DNA from 4 places in the Stenotrophomonas sp. STEN035 genome. Region 1 is predicted to be linked to each of the others. Evidence: predicted binding sites of a transcription regulator. Region 1 holds the regulator's gene; each other region holds the start of a gene.
What was found. Region 1 encodes FliA, which starts transcription of late flagellar genes. Its sites were predicted from a motif close to TAAAGTTTNNCNNNCNNNGGCCGATAA; they were not measured.

Region 1 (3,825 bases):
CAGCGCCAGGAGCGGCACCGCCATGCAGCTTGTCCAGCAGGGCTTCGAATTCGTCTTCGTCGATCAGGTCGTCGCCGGGCTTTGCCGCAGCGATCGGCTGGGCACCGGGCGTACCGCTGCCATGCAGTTCGTTGAGCAGCGCTTCGAACTCGTCTTCGCTGATCAGGTCGCTGTCACCCGCAGGCGCAGCGACCGGTTGCGCGACCGCGACCACCGGTGCGGCGCCTACATCGAACTGTGCGATCAGTGCAGCAGGTGCGTGCTCCGGTTCGGTGCCCGAAGACACTGCGTCGAGCATGGCCTGCAGCCAATCCAGTGATTGCTGGGCGGCGTCGAAGTGATGCGCCAGCAGTTCGGCTTTGCCGGCCCGCGCCATGCCCAGGGTTTCTTCGGCGGCGTGGCAGAGCTCCACCATTGGATGGATCGCCAGAAAACCGGCGCCGCCTTTGAGGGTATGGAAACCACGGAATACGGCGTTGAGCTGCTCGCTGTCGTGCGGTGCCTGTTCCAGCGTCACCAGCTGCTCGCCGAGGCGATCCAGGATCTCCTGCGCTTCGAGGATGAAGTCGGCGGCGATGTCGTCGGCAAAAGCACTCATGTGTTACAGCCCCAGATCCGAGAGCAGGTCGTCTGCGTCCACCTGCGACACCGCATGACGGTCCAGGCCGTTGACGGCGGGGCCGGCCAGGCCCTGGTTGCGCGCGTCTTCTTCCGGCGGCGGCAGGCCGAGTGCGCCAAAACCTTCATGCACGCGACGGACGATGCCGACCACGCGGCGGATGATCTGCCCGGTCAGGTCCTGGTAGCTCTGGGTCAGCGCTACTTCGGTGAGGTTGTGGCGGATGCGTTCGAGGATTTCGCCCTGTTCGGCATTCAGCCCGTCCGCTCGCAGGCGCTCGGTCAGCGCGCGGCATTCTTCGGCCAGATCGAGCGTGCGATGGGTGGCCTGCTCGGTCATCTGCACCACGTGGTCCAGACGCGCGCAGGCGTCATCCAGCTCGCCGGCTTCGCTAGGCACGCTGGGCAGTTCGCCCAGCGCCTGGCCCAGCTCGCGTGCAAGCCTGTCCAGGCCGGACATCATCGGCTGCGTGCGCAGGGCGGCGAGCGCGTCGATTTCCCGACGCCAGCCAGCCTCATCGCCGCTTTCCAATGCTGCCAGTGCGTCCTGCAGGCGCTGCACCAGGGCCGATTTGTCGCTCAATGCTTCGCCGGACTGGTTCATCAGGCGCTCGCTGCCAGGCGTTCGAAGATCTTGCCGAGCTTCTCTTCCAGGGTCTGCGCAGTGAACGGCTTGATGATGTAGCCGTTCACGCCGCTCTGTGCGGCCTCGATGATCTGCTCGCGCTTGGCCTCGGCGGTGACCATCAGGACCGGCAGGGTCTTGAGCTTGGCGTCGTTGCGGATGGCCTTGAGCAGCTCGATACCGGTCATCACCGGCATGTTCCAGTCGGTGACGACGAAATCGAACGGCTGGCTCTGCAGCATCGACAACGCGGCATGCCCGTCCTCGGCTTCGGCGGTATTGGTGAAGCCCAGATCGCCGAGCAGGTTCTTGACGATGCGACGCATCGTCGAGAAGTCGTCAACGATCAGGATGCGCATGTTCTTGTTCAAAAGACTTTCCTCTTCATGGTTCTTCGAGCCCGGCGTCGGCCGCCTCGAAAATCTTCAGTCGGCCACGCAGACGCAGCGTGGCCTGGCCGTGGATCTGACAGACGCGGGATTCGCTTACGCCCAATACCGCGCCAATTTCTTTCAGGTTCAATTCCTGCTCGTAGTACAGCGACAGCACCAGCTGCTCGCGCTCGGGCAATTGGCCGATTGCCTTGCCCAGCTCGGCGCCGAACTGGCTGCGCTCCAGCACCTGCTGCGGGTTGGGGCCGCCGGTGGTCGGGGTGTCGAGCTCGCCCTGGTCTTCGATGCGCGACTCCAGGCTCAGCACCTGGCCACGCGAGGCGTCTTCAACCAGACGCATGTATTCGGGCAGCGGCAGCTCCATCGCTTCGGCAACTTCGCTGGCGCTGGCCGCACGGCCGCTGCTCTGCTCAAGGCGGCGGATGGTGGCAGCGGCATCGCGGGCGCGGCGGTGTACCGAGCGCGGTACCCAGTCACCGCGGCGGATTTCGTCGATCATCGAGCCGCGGATGCGGATCGAGGCATAGGTTTCGAACGACGCGCCTTGTTCGGAGTCATAGCTGCGCGAGGCTTCGATCAGGCCCATCATGCCGGCCTGGATCAGGTCATCGACCTCGACGCTGGCGGGCAGGCGCGCGGCCAGGTGATGGGCGATACGGCGTACCAGGTCGGCGTGGCGAGCGATGCAGTCATTGGCCGCGCTGCGCTGGACTTCACGGTATTGGGCGGCTGCATTGTTCATGCCTTCACCTTCTGCTGGATGATGCGTTCCAGGAAGAACTCAACGCCGCCGCGCGGGGCGGTTGGGGCTTGCCAGCGCGCGGTGCGACGGGCGATTTCGTTGATGGCCAGCGAGGCCGGCGCGGAAGGATAGAGCTTGACCACCGGCTGCTGGCGCTGCACCGACAGGCGCAGCCAGTCGTCCTGCGGCACGCAGCCCAGGTAGTTCAGCGAGACATCGATCAGGAACTTCTCGCAGACCCGCACCAGCTTTTCGTACAGGGCGCGGCCTTCATTCGGGTCGCGCACCATGTTGGCGACGACCTGGATGCGGTCCACGCCGCGCTCGCGCGAGAGCACCTTGATCAGTGCGTAGGCGTCAGTGATCGAGGCCGGCTCGTCGCAGACCACCACCACGGTGTCCTGGGCGGCCTGGCAGAAGGTCAGTACGCTGTCGGTGATGCCGGCGGCGGTGTCGATGATCATCACATCGAGCTCGCGCTCCAGCTCGGAGAACACATTGACCAGGCCAACGTGTTCGGCCGGCTGCAGCTCGGCCATGTGCCGGCGGCCCGAGGCGGCGGGCACGACCAGCACGCCGTTCGGGCCTTCGATGATGACTTCTTCCAGCGTGGCGCGTCCGGCGACCAGGTCGGCCAGGGTGTGCTTGGGCTGCAGGCCCAGCACCACGTCGATGTTGGCCAGGCCCAGGTCGGCGTCGAGCAGGAGGGTTCGTTTGCCCATGCCTGCCAGTGCCACGGCCAGGTTGGCCGAGACATTGGTTTTACCTACACCGCCCTTGCCGCCAGTGACCGCGATGGTGCGTACCGGGCCGGCGGGTTCATGCCGGGTTGCCGACAGCGGGAAGGTGTTGGTCAGCTTGGCGTACTCACGCGACTGCATTGTTCAACTCCGTGTTGCAGGGCATATCGGCCGCGCGGCGCAAATCTTCAAGGCGGAGTACAAGATTTGCGGCAGAGGCCCGATAAAGGTCTTCCGGAACGTCCTGGCCGTCGGTCACCCAGGTGATCGGCAGGCGGTGATCGACCGCCACCGACAGGGCAGAACCGAAGCGGCCGGTCTCGTCCAGCTTGGTCAGCACCACGCCCTGCGGATTGGCTGCGCTGAAGCGGCGCACCACTTCGTCCATGTCCTGGAAGGCAGTGTTGGCGGGCAGTACCAGCAGGGTGCGGATCTGGCCGGCGGCGCGCAGCCACTGCAGCTGGGCGGTGAGGGCGCGGTCGCGCTGGCCCAGGCCGGCGGTATCGATCAGCACCAGTTTGTAGTCGGCCAGCTTCTGCAGCAGCTGGTTGAGGTCGGTGCCGCTATTGGCCTCATGCACGGCGATGCCGAGCTGGCGGCCGAAGCCGTACAGCTGCTCGCGGGCGCCGATGCGCTGGGTATCGGTGGTGACCAGGGCCACGTCGCGGGCGGCATGGGCTTCGGCGAAGCGCGAGGCCAGCTTGGCGA
Region 2 (3,825 bases), on a different contig from region 1:
AGGCGATGGCGCAGCTGCCGCGCACACGCAGCAATGTGACCTCGCCGATCCGATGCAGATTCAAGCCTGGATCGATGCCGCTGCAGCCGCATTGGGAGGCGTCGATATCCTCGTCAACAATGCCTCAGGCTATGGCAACGGCAATGACGATGCCAGCTGGCAGGCCGGCTTTGATATCGACCTGATGGCTGCCGTGCGCGCAAACCGCGCCGCCCTGCCGCATCTGCGCCTGAGCGCGATGCCGGCCATCCTCAACATCAGCTCGATCAATGCCTCGGTGCCGACGCCGCGCGCCGCGGCCTACTCCGCCGCCAAAGCGGCATTGAATTACTACACCGTATCGCTGGCCACCGAGTTGGCGCGCGAGCGCATCCGGGTCAACGCACTGGCCCCGGGCTCGATCGAATTCCCCGGCGGCCTGTGGGAGCAGCGCCGCAGCAGCGCACCCGAGCTGTACGAGCAGATCCGCAACAAGATCCCGTTCGGCGGCTTTGGCAATGTCGAGGACGTAGCCAACACCGCCGTGTTCCTGTGCTCGCCGGCGGCGCGTTGGATCACCGGTCAGGTACTGGCGGTGGATGGCGGGCAGTCGCTGCCGGCGTAACAAGATTGTAGGAGCCGCTGTTTGTAGGCGCGGCGTAGCCGCGAAGCCGGGGATCTGTGAGTGCACCAGCTTCGCGGCTTACGCCGCTCCTACAAACAGCCGCCCAATTGGTCACACCAACTCGGCCGACCCAACCACCCGCACACCCGGCTGCGGATCCAACACCGCCTGCACCAGCGCATCGGCGATCCGCGTGGCCGGATTGATCCGCCACGCCCGCGGCAGCACCGGCGCCAGCGCCCCCAGCACCACGCTGGCCAGATGCTCGCCGGCACGCCGTTCAGCGCGGTCGCCGCCAATCAGGCCCGGGCGCACCAGGGTCAATGAAGCAAACCCCAGCGCGCGCAGGTCCTGCTCCAGCTCACCCTTGACCCGGCTGTAGAACACCAGCGAACGCGGATTGGCGCCCGCCGCCGAGTTCAAGGCAAATACCTCGCAGCCATTGGCGCGTGCCGCCCGCGCGATCGCCAATGGATAGCCATGGTCGATCTGCTGGAAGGCCTCGCGCGAGCCCGCCTGCCTCATCGTAGAGCCCAGCGCGCAGATCACCGCATCCACCTGCCAGCCCCGCGCCACCGTCGCCAGCTCGGCGAAGTCGAGCACCGGATTGAGCAGTTTGGGATCGGTGCGCGCCAGCGCGCGCCGGGTCGGCGCGACCACGTCGCTGCAGCGCGGGTCGGACAGCAAGCGCTGCAATACCTGCGTCCCGACCAGGCCGGTCGCGCCAGCCAGCAATACCCGCATGATGTGCTCCTGTGATCGGCTGCCATTCAAGCCGGCTGCTACCTTGCCGATAATGGGGCTTGGACACCACCTCCGGCTGCGCACAGGCGCGGCCACAACCCGCCCGGACCCCTGCGCAATGGCCGACAGCCCCGACGATTCCTCTACCTCCCGCAGCAGCGGGCTGGGCCGCATCCTGTCCCGGCGGTCCGCGCCGCAGGCAGCTGCGGCGGTCGAGGTCGTGGCCAACGGGGGCGGCGGCATGGCGATGCTGCAACGCCTGTTCATCGGCGCCAACGCGCCGGAATCGGTATTGGCCGCCTTCGCCCAGGGCATGTGCACCCTGCCCGGCGAACTTGGCGACATGGGCCAACGCCTGCACAGCGCCCATGCCGAGCAGGACTGGGAACGCTACGGCCGCCTGCTGCGGCAGTTGATCGACAAATACATCCGCACCGTCGAACTGGAAGCCTCCCACACCAGCAACAGCCAGGCCGCGCAGTTGCGCGACATGTTGCGCGACACCCTCGGCGCGGTGCTGGCCAGTCTGATGCAGCAGTCGCCGGAGCTGGAACAGCAGGCCCAGCGCATGGGCGAGGAACTGCGCACCTGGCGCAGTGGCCAGCCCTTGCAGCCGGTGGCCATCCATCTGCGCGAGCTCTGCCACCAGGTCGGCGTACGCAGCAACAGCCTGCAGGAACAGCGCGACCTGTTGCTCAACCTGTTCGACATGCTGCTGGAGAACATCTCCGAACTGCTGGCTGGTGACAGCTGGCTGCAAGGCCAGATCCGCTCGATCCGGCAGCTGCTGGCTGGGCCGCTGGACGCCAGCTCGCTGGAACAGACCCGCAACGACCTGCGCGAAGTGATCTACCGGCAAGGGCTGCTGCGCGAAGGCATCGACCAATCCAAGCAAGCGATGAAGGACCTGATGGTCGACTTCGTGCAGCAGGTGGACGGCATGGTCACAGAAACCGGCGAGTTCCACGATCGCATTGCCAGCTATGCCGTTGCCGTACGCCAGACCCGCAGCATCTCCGACCTTACCCAACTGCTGCAGGACGTTCTGCAGGACACCGCCCGGGTACAGGCACAGGCCGCACGCGCGCGCGACCATCTGGCCAATGCCCGCGCCGAGGCCAAGGCCGCCGAGCAGCGCGTGCAACAGCTGGAACGCGAGCTGGAAGAAGCCGGCAGCCAGCTGCGTACCGACCCACTGACCGGCGCCCTGAACCGCCGCGGCCTGGAGCAGCAACTGGGCGAGCTGCTGGCCGACCACAGCACGCCGCTTAGCCTGGCCATGATCGACCTTGACCACTTCGGCCAGACCAACGCCCAGCACGGCCACGCCGGCGGCGATCAGGCCCTGCGTCACCTGGTGGCGGTGACCCAGCAACGCCTGCGCGGCCGCGACTGCATCGCCCGCCTCGGCGGCGACGAATTCGTGCTGGTGCTGCCCGGCCTCAACCGCGCCGCAGCGCTGGAGACCCTGCAACAGCTGCAGCAGCAGCTGGCGCAACGCCCCTTCCTGCATGAAGAACAGCGCGTGCAGGTACGTTTCAGCGCCGGTGTCGCCCAAGCCCAGCCCGGCGAAGCCCTGCAGTCCCTGCTGCAGCGCGCCGATCAGGCCCTGTATGCGGCCAAACGCGTAGGACGCAACCAGGTCCTGCCCGCCGCCTGAGCGCCGCCAGCAACGACAATCGGCCCAAGGCTGTGATATTTGCTGCGCTGGTGCGAATCACCCTGGCATGGACATCACTGCGACCGACCCCATCGCCGAGCTGCAACCACGCTTTGCCAAGTTGCTGGCCCAGCATCAGGGCATCGTGCTCAAGGTCGCGCGCGGCTATTGCGCGCAACGCGACGACCGCAGCGACCTGATCCAGGAAATCAGTACCCAGGCCTGGCGGGCATTTCCAGCCTTTGACCCGCAGCGCGCACAGTTCAGCACCTGGCTGTACCGCATCGCCTTGAACACCGCCATCTCACAGCTGCGCAGCCGTGAGCTGCGCCGCCAGTATCACAGTGACGTAGCGCTGGATGACGACCTGGCCAGCGTTGCCGACAACGCCGAGGACAACGCCAGCCTGGCCCAGCTCAACCAGCTGATACATCGCTTGCCAGCGCTGGATCGGGCCTTGTTGTTGCTGCACCTGGACGACCGCAGCCATCGCGAGATCGGCGAGGTGCTCGGCATCAGCGCCAGCAACGCAGCCACCCGACTGCACCGGCTGCGCCAGCAACTGCGCAGCCAGTTCAACCCCACCGACACCTCGCGAGACTGACGACATGGAACTCGACGAACTCAAAGCCGCCTGGGCACAGCAGGCGCAACGTATCGATCAGCTGGAAGCCCTCGCCCTGCAGGCTTGGCAGCAACCGCGCCAGGCCAGCGTGCAGCGCCGCCTGCGCTGGTTCAGCGGCCTGCAACTGACTTGGCTGTTGGTGTGGATCGTAGTGACCGTGCTGGCCGCAAACTTCTGGGTCGAACATCGCCA
Region 3 (3,825 bases), on a different contig from region 1:
CGCGCAAGCCCAGCGGCGGCGACAGCAGCCAATGGCTGGTCACCCGGCTGGTCGAGGTACTGAGCAGCGCCGAGCACAAATCACTGTTGATCTCGCCCTACTTCGTACCCGGCGCGGTCGGCACCAAGGGCCTGATCCAGCAAGTCCAAAGCGGCGTGCAGGTCGGCATCATCACCAACTCGCTGGCAGCCAACGACGTACCCGCCGTGCACAGCGGTTACATGCACTACCGCCGCCCGCTGCTGGCCGGCGGCGTGCAGCTGTACGAACTCAAAGCCCGTGGACACATCGAGCGGGCATCCACGTTCGGCAGCAGCGGTGCCAGCCTGCATACCAAGGCCTTCGTGGTAGATGATCGTCGAGGCTTCGTCGGCTCGTTCAACCTCGACCCACGCTCGGCCTACCTCAATACTGAAATGGGCGCGCTGTTCGATGACCCGGTGCTGGCCGCACGCCTGCGTGAGGAATACCTGCGCCTGTCCAGCGCCGAGTTGAGTTACTGGGTGTATTTGAACAGGGACCACGAATTGCGCTGGTTGGACCGTGCCAGCACGCCGCCCATCAGCCTGCGCACTGAACCGGACACCGGACTGATGCAGCGCGCCAGCACCCAGATGATCAGCTGGTTGCCACTGGAGTCACAGCTCTAACCTGTGCAGTCCGCATTGCGGGACGGTCTTCCAGTCGATATCCAGATGCAGACGCGGCCCGCGCCGCGTCCCGATGCTACCAGCTACGTCACTCCAGTGTGCCGTCCGCCTGCGTCATCCGCTTCCACAGCCACACCGCCACATGCTCAGGCATCTGGCTGGCGAACACCGCATTGGCCTCTGCCTCGCTCATCAGGCCTTGTGCATGCAGCATCGCTGCGCTGGCGGCCAGCTGCCCGATCTGCAACGAGCGCCCCAAACCCGTAGCAGCGGGCATCTCCACCTGCTTGAGTGCCTGCACGATGGGTGCCGACAGTTTCCAATGGCCGGCAATCCGTATCGCGGTCGGCGCGCTGCAGCGCTCCAACACTTCCAGCAACGTGCCCGGCTCACGTGCCCGCAACGGCGGCCGCGCCAACACATCGGCAGCAGCCTGCATTGCCATGGCCGCACTTAGCCCCAGCAGCAGACCAGCCAGCTGTGCAGCGAAGCCATCCTCGCGTTCCACGCTGCGCGCGTGGTCGGCAGCGGCCAGCGATACCCGCAAGGTGTACTCCCAAAGCAAGCGCGCGAATTCGGCATCAACGCCGCTGGCCGACTCCATGACCGGCTGCACCAACGCAGCGGAAATGATCTGGCGGATGCCATCGTTGCCGATCAACGTCACCGCCCGCTCGATGCTTTGGATATCCTGCCGCTGCAGGCGATACAGGGAACTGTTGGCAATACGCAACAGCGTTGCCGCCAGTACCGCGTCGCTACCAATGATTCGGGCGATGGAGCGCGACGAGGCCGCACTGTCATTCACGCTTTGGATCAGCTGCGGCAGCAGGTTCGGTCGCCGCGGCGTGTAGCGCGAGGACAGGTCCGCGCGACTCAACGCCACCACCACGTCGTCCACCACCGCACGCTGCACGCGTAGCGCATCGGCCGGCGTATCGGCAGCACCCAGCGCGCTGAGCAGGAAGCGCCGCTGCAGGTCGCCAACGCTGACGACGACCACAGCTTCCTCGATTGTCGCTGCACTAGCCGACGGCGGCACACGGAGCCGCCGTTGCGGACGTGCCGCATCGCCATTGCGCCGCTGCCAGAGCCAGACCAGGCCACCGGCAACTATTGCTGCAAAAACTGCCGAGATAATCACCATGACAAAAACAAAGTGGCCCGCACGGAAAGCTGCCCGGTATATCGGCCGCCACTCGAATTTCTTTAGCGCCACCCCTGTCGTCGCATTGATGAATACACCAACACTGCCAAGCCCACTCCAGTTTCTGCGCCACCCCTGGACTTTTAGGACAAATCCCAAAGAAAGCCTGAGAGATCGCCCCCTATATTCAAACTAAGAGCTGAATACTTAATCAAACCACCAGATCCACCCGGCCCACCAACAACTATACATATCCATATACAACGCCACACCGCTCCTCGAATATCCATCGATAAGTAACCACCTGCACACCCCGCAGCAGCAGGGAGCGCAATGGACGCGCGAAGACGCCGCCGTTCACAGCTGAAAGGCCACGAAGTCACCAGGTGGAATGCGCCAAAGTTTCACCAGTTAAACTAAATGGATATTCACAAACTAACGCCACCTGACTTACCAAGGAGCAATTCATGAATATGCCGGATCAAACATCAAATCTGTGAATAACAGCACATGTAAATGGCAGATTTCCTGATTGCGAACGACCTTGGTACTGCTATGTTGAATTGTAGTTTCTGTAATGAGATTTAGTTTCAAATATAAAACCTCACCCTCACCACCCATGAGCGGACAGAGCAACATGAACTGGAAAACTATTTGTACGAAGTCACAGGTGCGTGGCGAATACCCCTATGCGGCCAAGGTAGCCGGCAAGGAAATCGGCATTTTCCTGGTCGATGACAACTACTACGCCATTGAAGATGTCTGTCCTCATGCCTACGCCCTGCTCAGCCAGGGGTTTGTCGAGGATGGAAAAGTGGAATGCCCGCTGCACGAGGCGGTGTTCGACATCCGTAGCGGCCGTTGCCTGCGCGAACCCGGTGGCCGCGACCTGCTCACCTACCCGCTGCGGATACAGGGTGACGAAGTACAGATCGATACATCCAGGATCGAAACGGGATTGGAGGAGGTGGCATGAACGCACAACTGGATTTCAACCCGCATCTCAAGCAATGGCAGAAGCCTGTACCCACCAATGATCCCGGGGCCGGCTCCATCGAGCAGCCGGGGCAGTTCCGCAACATCGTCTGGCAGACCCGCAACCGGGCGCCCACCGAGCACGAACAGCGCCTGGTGAAGGCATTGGAGCAAGCCTTTGCAAATGGTGCTGACGATGTCGCCAGCGTGGTCAACCAGCTCAATGCGATCGGCGTCTACGACCACGGTGGCAGGGCATGGACCGAAGTTTCGTTTCACAAATCCATTGCCGCCCTCGGCTACTGATCCGGCGACCACACACAACGCATCCTGGGAGGGAGCATTGATGGCAAGGAAGACAGAGATTGAAGCGCACCTGCGTCAAGGCCTGCGCGAACTGTGGTATCCGGTGGTAGCCAGCTGGGAGGTGTCCAATGCGCCACTTGGCATCACCCGCTTGGGTGAGAACATCGTGCTGTGGCGTGATCACGAAGGTCGTCTGCACGCACTGGAGGACCGCTGCCCACATCGCGGCGCTCGCCTGTCGATGGGTTGGAATCTTGGCGATCGCGTCGCCTGTTGGTACCACGGCGTCGAAGTGGACGGCAGCGGCGTTGTCAAGGACGTACCCGCGGTAAGCGCCTGTCCATTGGTTGGCAGCCGATGCCTGCGCAGCTATCCAGTTCAGGAAAGGCACGGCGCTGTATTTCTCTACTTCGCCCTTGATCCCAAGGCGGAAGTACCGCCTTTGAGCCTGCCTGTGGAGTTGGAAGACCACGCCCAATACAGCAACTTCCTATGTACCGCGGCATGGCAGTGCGGCTACGAATTTGCCATCGACAATGTGATGGACCCGATGCACGGCGCCTATCTGCATGCCGCCTCGCACTCCATGGCCGAAGGTGACCGCAGCGCCGAGATGCAGGTGGTACCCACCGATACCGGCTTCATCTTCGAAAAGACCGGCCAACGCGGGGTCAATTTTGACTGGGTCGAGTTCGGCCATAGCGGCGCATTCTGGCTGCGCCTGTCCATTCCGTACCGTCCGCAGTT
Region 4 (3,825 bases), on a different contig from region 1:
GCAACTGCTGCTGGTAGAGGAAGAAAAAAGCGGCCGGAGGGTATTGAACCAGCCGGCCGGCCACCTCGAGCCAGGCGAAAGCCTGCTTGAGGCGGCCGTGCGTGAAACCCGCGAAGAAACCGGCTGGGACGTGCGCCTGACCGGTTTCATCGGCAGTTATCAGTGGACAGCTGCCGATGGCACGCCGTTCCTGCGCTTTGCCTTCGCCGCCGAGCCGCTGCAGCATCACCCGGAGCAGACGCTGGACGCCGGCATCGTGCAGGCGCTGTGGATGAGCCCGGTTGCACTGCAGGCCGACATGGCGCGACTGCGTAGCCCGCTGGTCTGGCATACGATCTCCGACTGGCTGGCCGGGCAGCGTTACCCGCTTTCGATCGTGCGACAGGTGGCACCGTGAGCAATCCCAATATCGTGGTGGGCGTTTCCGGCGGCGTGGATTCGTCGGTGGCCGCACTCACCCTGGTCCAGCAAGGCCTGGATGTCGTCGGCTTGTTCATGCAGAACTGGGCTGACGATGGCAGTGGTCATTGCCGCGCCGAAGATGACCGCCGCGACGCGGTGGCGGTCTGTGGGCGGCTCGACATTCCGTTTCATTTCCGCGATTTCTCCAACGAATACTGGCAGGGCGTGTTCGAGCACTTCCTGGCCGAATATGCGGCCGGCCGCACGCCCAACCCGGACGTGCTGTGCAACCGCGAGGTCAAGTTCAAGCACTTCCTGGACGCCGCGCGCGAGCTGGGCGCCGAGCGCATCGCCACCGGCCACTATGCCCAGGTCGACCACTCCGGCGGCCGCTGGCGCCTGCTGCGCGGTGCCGATCGCGGCAAGGACCAGAGCTACTTCCTGCACCAGCTGGGCCAGGCCCAGCTGGCAGCCACCCTGTTCCCGATCGGGCACATGGAAAAGAGCGAGCTGCGCCGCATTGCCCGCGAGGCTGGCCTGCCCACCCATGCCAAGAAAGACTCCACCGGAATCTGCTTCATCGGTGAACGCGATTTCCGCGAATTCCTTGGTCAGTACCTGCCGGCCCGCGAAGGTGAGATCCAGGACCCCGATGGCCAGGTTATCGCCCGTCACCCCGGCGTGTTCTATTTCACCCTGGGCCAGCGCGAAGGCCTGAACATCGGCGGCGTGCGCGGCCGCCCTGCCGCACCTTGGTTCGTGGTCGGCAAGGACGTGGCACGCAATATCCTGTACGTCGACCAGGGCCATGACAGCCCGTGGTTGCAATCCAACTGGCTGCGCAGCGAAGCCATGCACTGGATTGCCGGCACCCCACCCGCCCGTGAATTCGAATGCACCGCGCAGACCCGCTACCGCCAGCCGGACGAAGCCTGCACCGTGAAGGTGCGTGATGACGGTACGCTGGACGTGCATTTCGCTCGCCCGCAACGCGCCGTTACCCCCGGCCAGTCGCTGGTGCTGTACGACGGCATGGAATGCCTGGGCGGCGCAGTAATCGCCGGCACCGATGCACCCCTGGAGCGCCGTTTGGCTGCCCCTGTTTCCCCTTGAGAGATGACCATGACTTTTTCCATCGATGACCGCGTACTCGCCTTGGCTGGCATTGCCCAGGCCTTGCAGCAGGTGCGCCGCATCGCAGAAACCGGCCATTCGGAAAGCGCCGTGGTGCGCACCGCAATGGACAGCGTGCTGCGTATTGATGCCAGCTCGCCCGCTGCCGTGTACGGCAGTGCCACCCAGGTTGAGCCTGGCCTGCGCCTGCTGCGCGATTACTTCCGCAACCAGGGCAAGGACGATCTGCTGCCACGGCTTGCGCTGTCGGTGATGCAGCTGGAACGCCGCTTCGTGCGTGAAGGCGCCACGGTCGACAAGGTTGAAGCCGGCATCGAGCGCGCCGCCAGCATTGCCCGGGAGCGCGGCGACAGCTGCCACCCGGACGTACTGAGCGCGATGGGCGCGTTGTATGCGGACACCATCAGCCAGCTCAAGCCGAAGATCATGGTGCAGGGCAACCCGCACTACCTGGGCCAGGCAATGGTGGTATCGGAGATCCGTGCGCTGCTGCTGGCCGCAGTACGCTCGGCGGTGCTGTGGCGCCAGCTGGGCGGCGCGTACTGGGATTTCCTGTTCTCGCGCAAAGCCATGCTCGAAGCCATCGAGCGCCGTCTTCGCTGATTTTCTAGGCCCGCAATCGCATGGGTTGCGGGCCTGCATCGCAAAACCTCCCGGGATTCACGCCAGTGGGCTAAAGACACCCTGCCCACTGCCGATACTGCATTCGTGACTCTCCCGAGAACGTCCATGTATTCACGTATTGCAATCCGTTTGGCAGCCCCGCTTGTCCTCACCCTTCTGGTTGTGGTCGCTGCCGCCCTGTCCTGGCCCTCCGCGGCCCTGTGGGCGATCCTGACCACCATGGTGCTGAGCTGGCTGGTGTTTGCCTGGTGGAGCGTGCATTCGCAAAGCCAGCGCTCGCCCGAGCACGCCAAGGTATTGAAAGAGCAGGACCAGCTGCTCAACGAGCTGCGCAGCTTTGTCAGCAACGAAATCGATGGCTCGCGCAGCGAGATCGAGCGCGCCCGTGAGCTGATCCGGCAAGCCGTCGGCGGGCTCGGTGGCAGCTTCGATGCGATGAGCCGCAAGTCACGCCAGCAGAGTCAGGCGCTGGCCCGCATCGTTGACCGCGCCGGTGACGAGGGTGGCGGTGGCAATGGTGGCGTCGACGTCGCCCGTTTTGCCCAGAACGCCAGCCATCAGATGGAACAGCTGGTGGAAGCGCTGGAGCAGGTCAGCGGCCAGAGCAGCAACACCGTGCAGCACATCGACCAGATGGCGCAGCACCTGGACGGCATCTTCGCCCTGCTCGAAGACGTCAAGTCGATCGCCGACCAGACCAACCTGCTGGCCCTGAATGCCGCCATTGAAGCCGCGCGTGCCGGCGAAGCCGGTCGTGGCTTCGCCGTGGTGGCCGACGAGGTGCGCAACCTCTCCGAGCGCTCCACCACCTTCAACGAGCAGATCCGCAAGCTGGCGCACAGCTCCAAGGACGCGATCGCCAAGGTGCGGGAAACCGTCACCCACATGGCCTCGCGCGACATGGACCGCTCCCGCGAAGCGCGCCACGAAGCCGCCTCGATGCTGGACAGCGTGGCTGCGATCAATGCCTCGCTGGGCGACGGCATGCGCGAGATCTCCGAATGTGGCCGCGCCATCGACGGCAGCGTCGCTGAAGCCGTGCGTGCCCTGCAGTTCGAAGACATCGCCACCCAGGCCCTGGGTGGTGCACATACGCATCTTGACCGTCTTGGCGCGATCAACCGCGAAGCCGTCGCCTTGCAGGAACTGCTGCATCGTAACGGCGGCGTGTTTGACGGCGAAATGGTCAGCGCGCTGCAGCGCACCGGCAGCCGCCTGCGCGAAATGCGCGTGGAATGGGAGCGCCCGCCGCACAAGCCGGTGTCCCAGCAGAGCATGGGCGCAGGCACGGTGGAGTTGTTCTGATTTCCCCCTGCACCCGTTTTGCATCGAAGCCCCGGCCCTTGCCCGGGGCTTTGCTGTTGCTGCAAGCGCACTGATATATGCTGACACCCCGCTCCACCGCCAACAGCAATGCCGAGCCAGCAGCGCAGTCTGATGACGCCATGCCTCCATCGACTACTACCGCCAAAGACAGCTCGTTGAGCCGCCGCGAACAGCTCGCACTGCTTGAACAGCGTGCGCAGCAGGAGCTGCTGGAGCTGCGAGCACGGCGCGACCAAGCCCAAAGCCCTGGCCGCGCCGAGGACGTCGATTGGCTGACAACCTGCATCGACTGGGACCTGTCCGTTTCCTGAGCCCCCCTCAAGCTGCGCTTGGCCGGGC

Region 2: the regulator FliA is predicted to act here: its motif matches at 1,375-1,401, upstream of ACVOLL_RS13460 (GGDEF domain-containing protein).
Region 3: the regulator FliA is predicted to act here: its motif matches at 1,836-1,862, upstream of ACVOLL_RS09050 (HDOD domain-containing protein).
Region 4: the regulator FliA is predicted to act here: its motif matches at 2,211-2,237, upstream of ACVOLL_RS05130 (methyl-accepting chemotaxis protein).

What each region holds. Positions count from the first base shown of each region.
Region 1 covers NZ_JBRRDY010000002.1:56,115-59,939, forward strand. Annotated here, with positions in the region: gene ACVOLL_RS01290 (chemotaxis protein CheA) at 1-598, opposite strand, end outside; gene ACVOLL_RS01295 (protein phosphatase CheZ) at 602-1,222, opposite strand; gene cheY (chemotaxis response regulator CheY) at 1,222-1,614, opposite strand; gene ACVOLL_RS01305 (RNA polymerase sigma factor FliA) at 1,628-2,377, opposite strand; gene ACVOLL_RS01310 (MinD/ParA family ATP-binding protein) at 2,374-3,258, opposite strand; gene ACVOLL_RS01315 (AAA family ATPase) at 3,245-3,825, opposite strand, start outside.
Region 2 covers NZ_JBRRDY010000023.1:55,398-59,222, reverse strand. Annotated here, with positions in the region: gene ACVOLL_RS13470 (SDR family NAD(P)-dependent oxidoreductase) at 1-604, shown strand, start outside; gene ACVOLL_RS13465 (NAD-dependent epimerase/dehydratase family protein) at 716-1,348, opposite strand; gene ACVOLL_RS13460 (GGDEF domain-containing protein) at 1,467-3,008, shown strand; gene ACVOLL_RS13455 (RNA polymerase sigma factor) at 3,076-3,612, shown strand; gene ACVOLL_RS13450 (hypothetical protein) at 3,617-3,825, shown strand, end outside.
Region 3 covers NZ_JBRRDY010000013.1:40,846-44,670, forward strand. Annotated here, with positions in the region: gene ACVOLL_RS09045 (phospholipase D family protein) at 1-650, shown strand, start outside; gene ACVOLL_RS09050 (HDOD domain-containing protein) at 739-1,797, opposite strand; gene ACVOLL_RS09055 (Rieske (2Fe-2S) protein) at 2,435-2,773, shown strand; gene ACVOLL_RS09060 (recombinase-like helix-turn-helix domain-containing protein) at 2,770-3,078, shown strand; gene ACVOLL_RS09065 (Rieske 2Fe-2S domain-containing protein) at 3,119-3,825, shown strand, end outside.
Region 4 covers NZ_JBRRDY010000007.1:10,295-14,119, reverse strand. Annotated here, with positions in the region: gene ACVOLL_RS05145 (NUDIX hydrolase) at 1-397, shown strand, start outside; gene mnmA (tRNA 2-thiouridine(34) synthase MnmA) at 394-1,515, shown strand; gene hflD (high frequency lysogenization protein HflD) at 1,525-2,139, shown strand; gene ACVOLL_RS05130 (methyl-accepting chemotaxis protein) at 2,266-3,465, shown strand; gene ACVOLL_RS05125 (hypothetical protein) at 3,543-3,797, shown strand.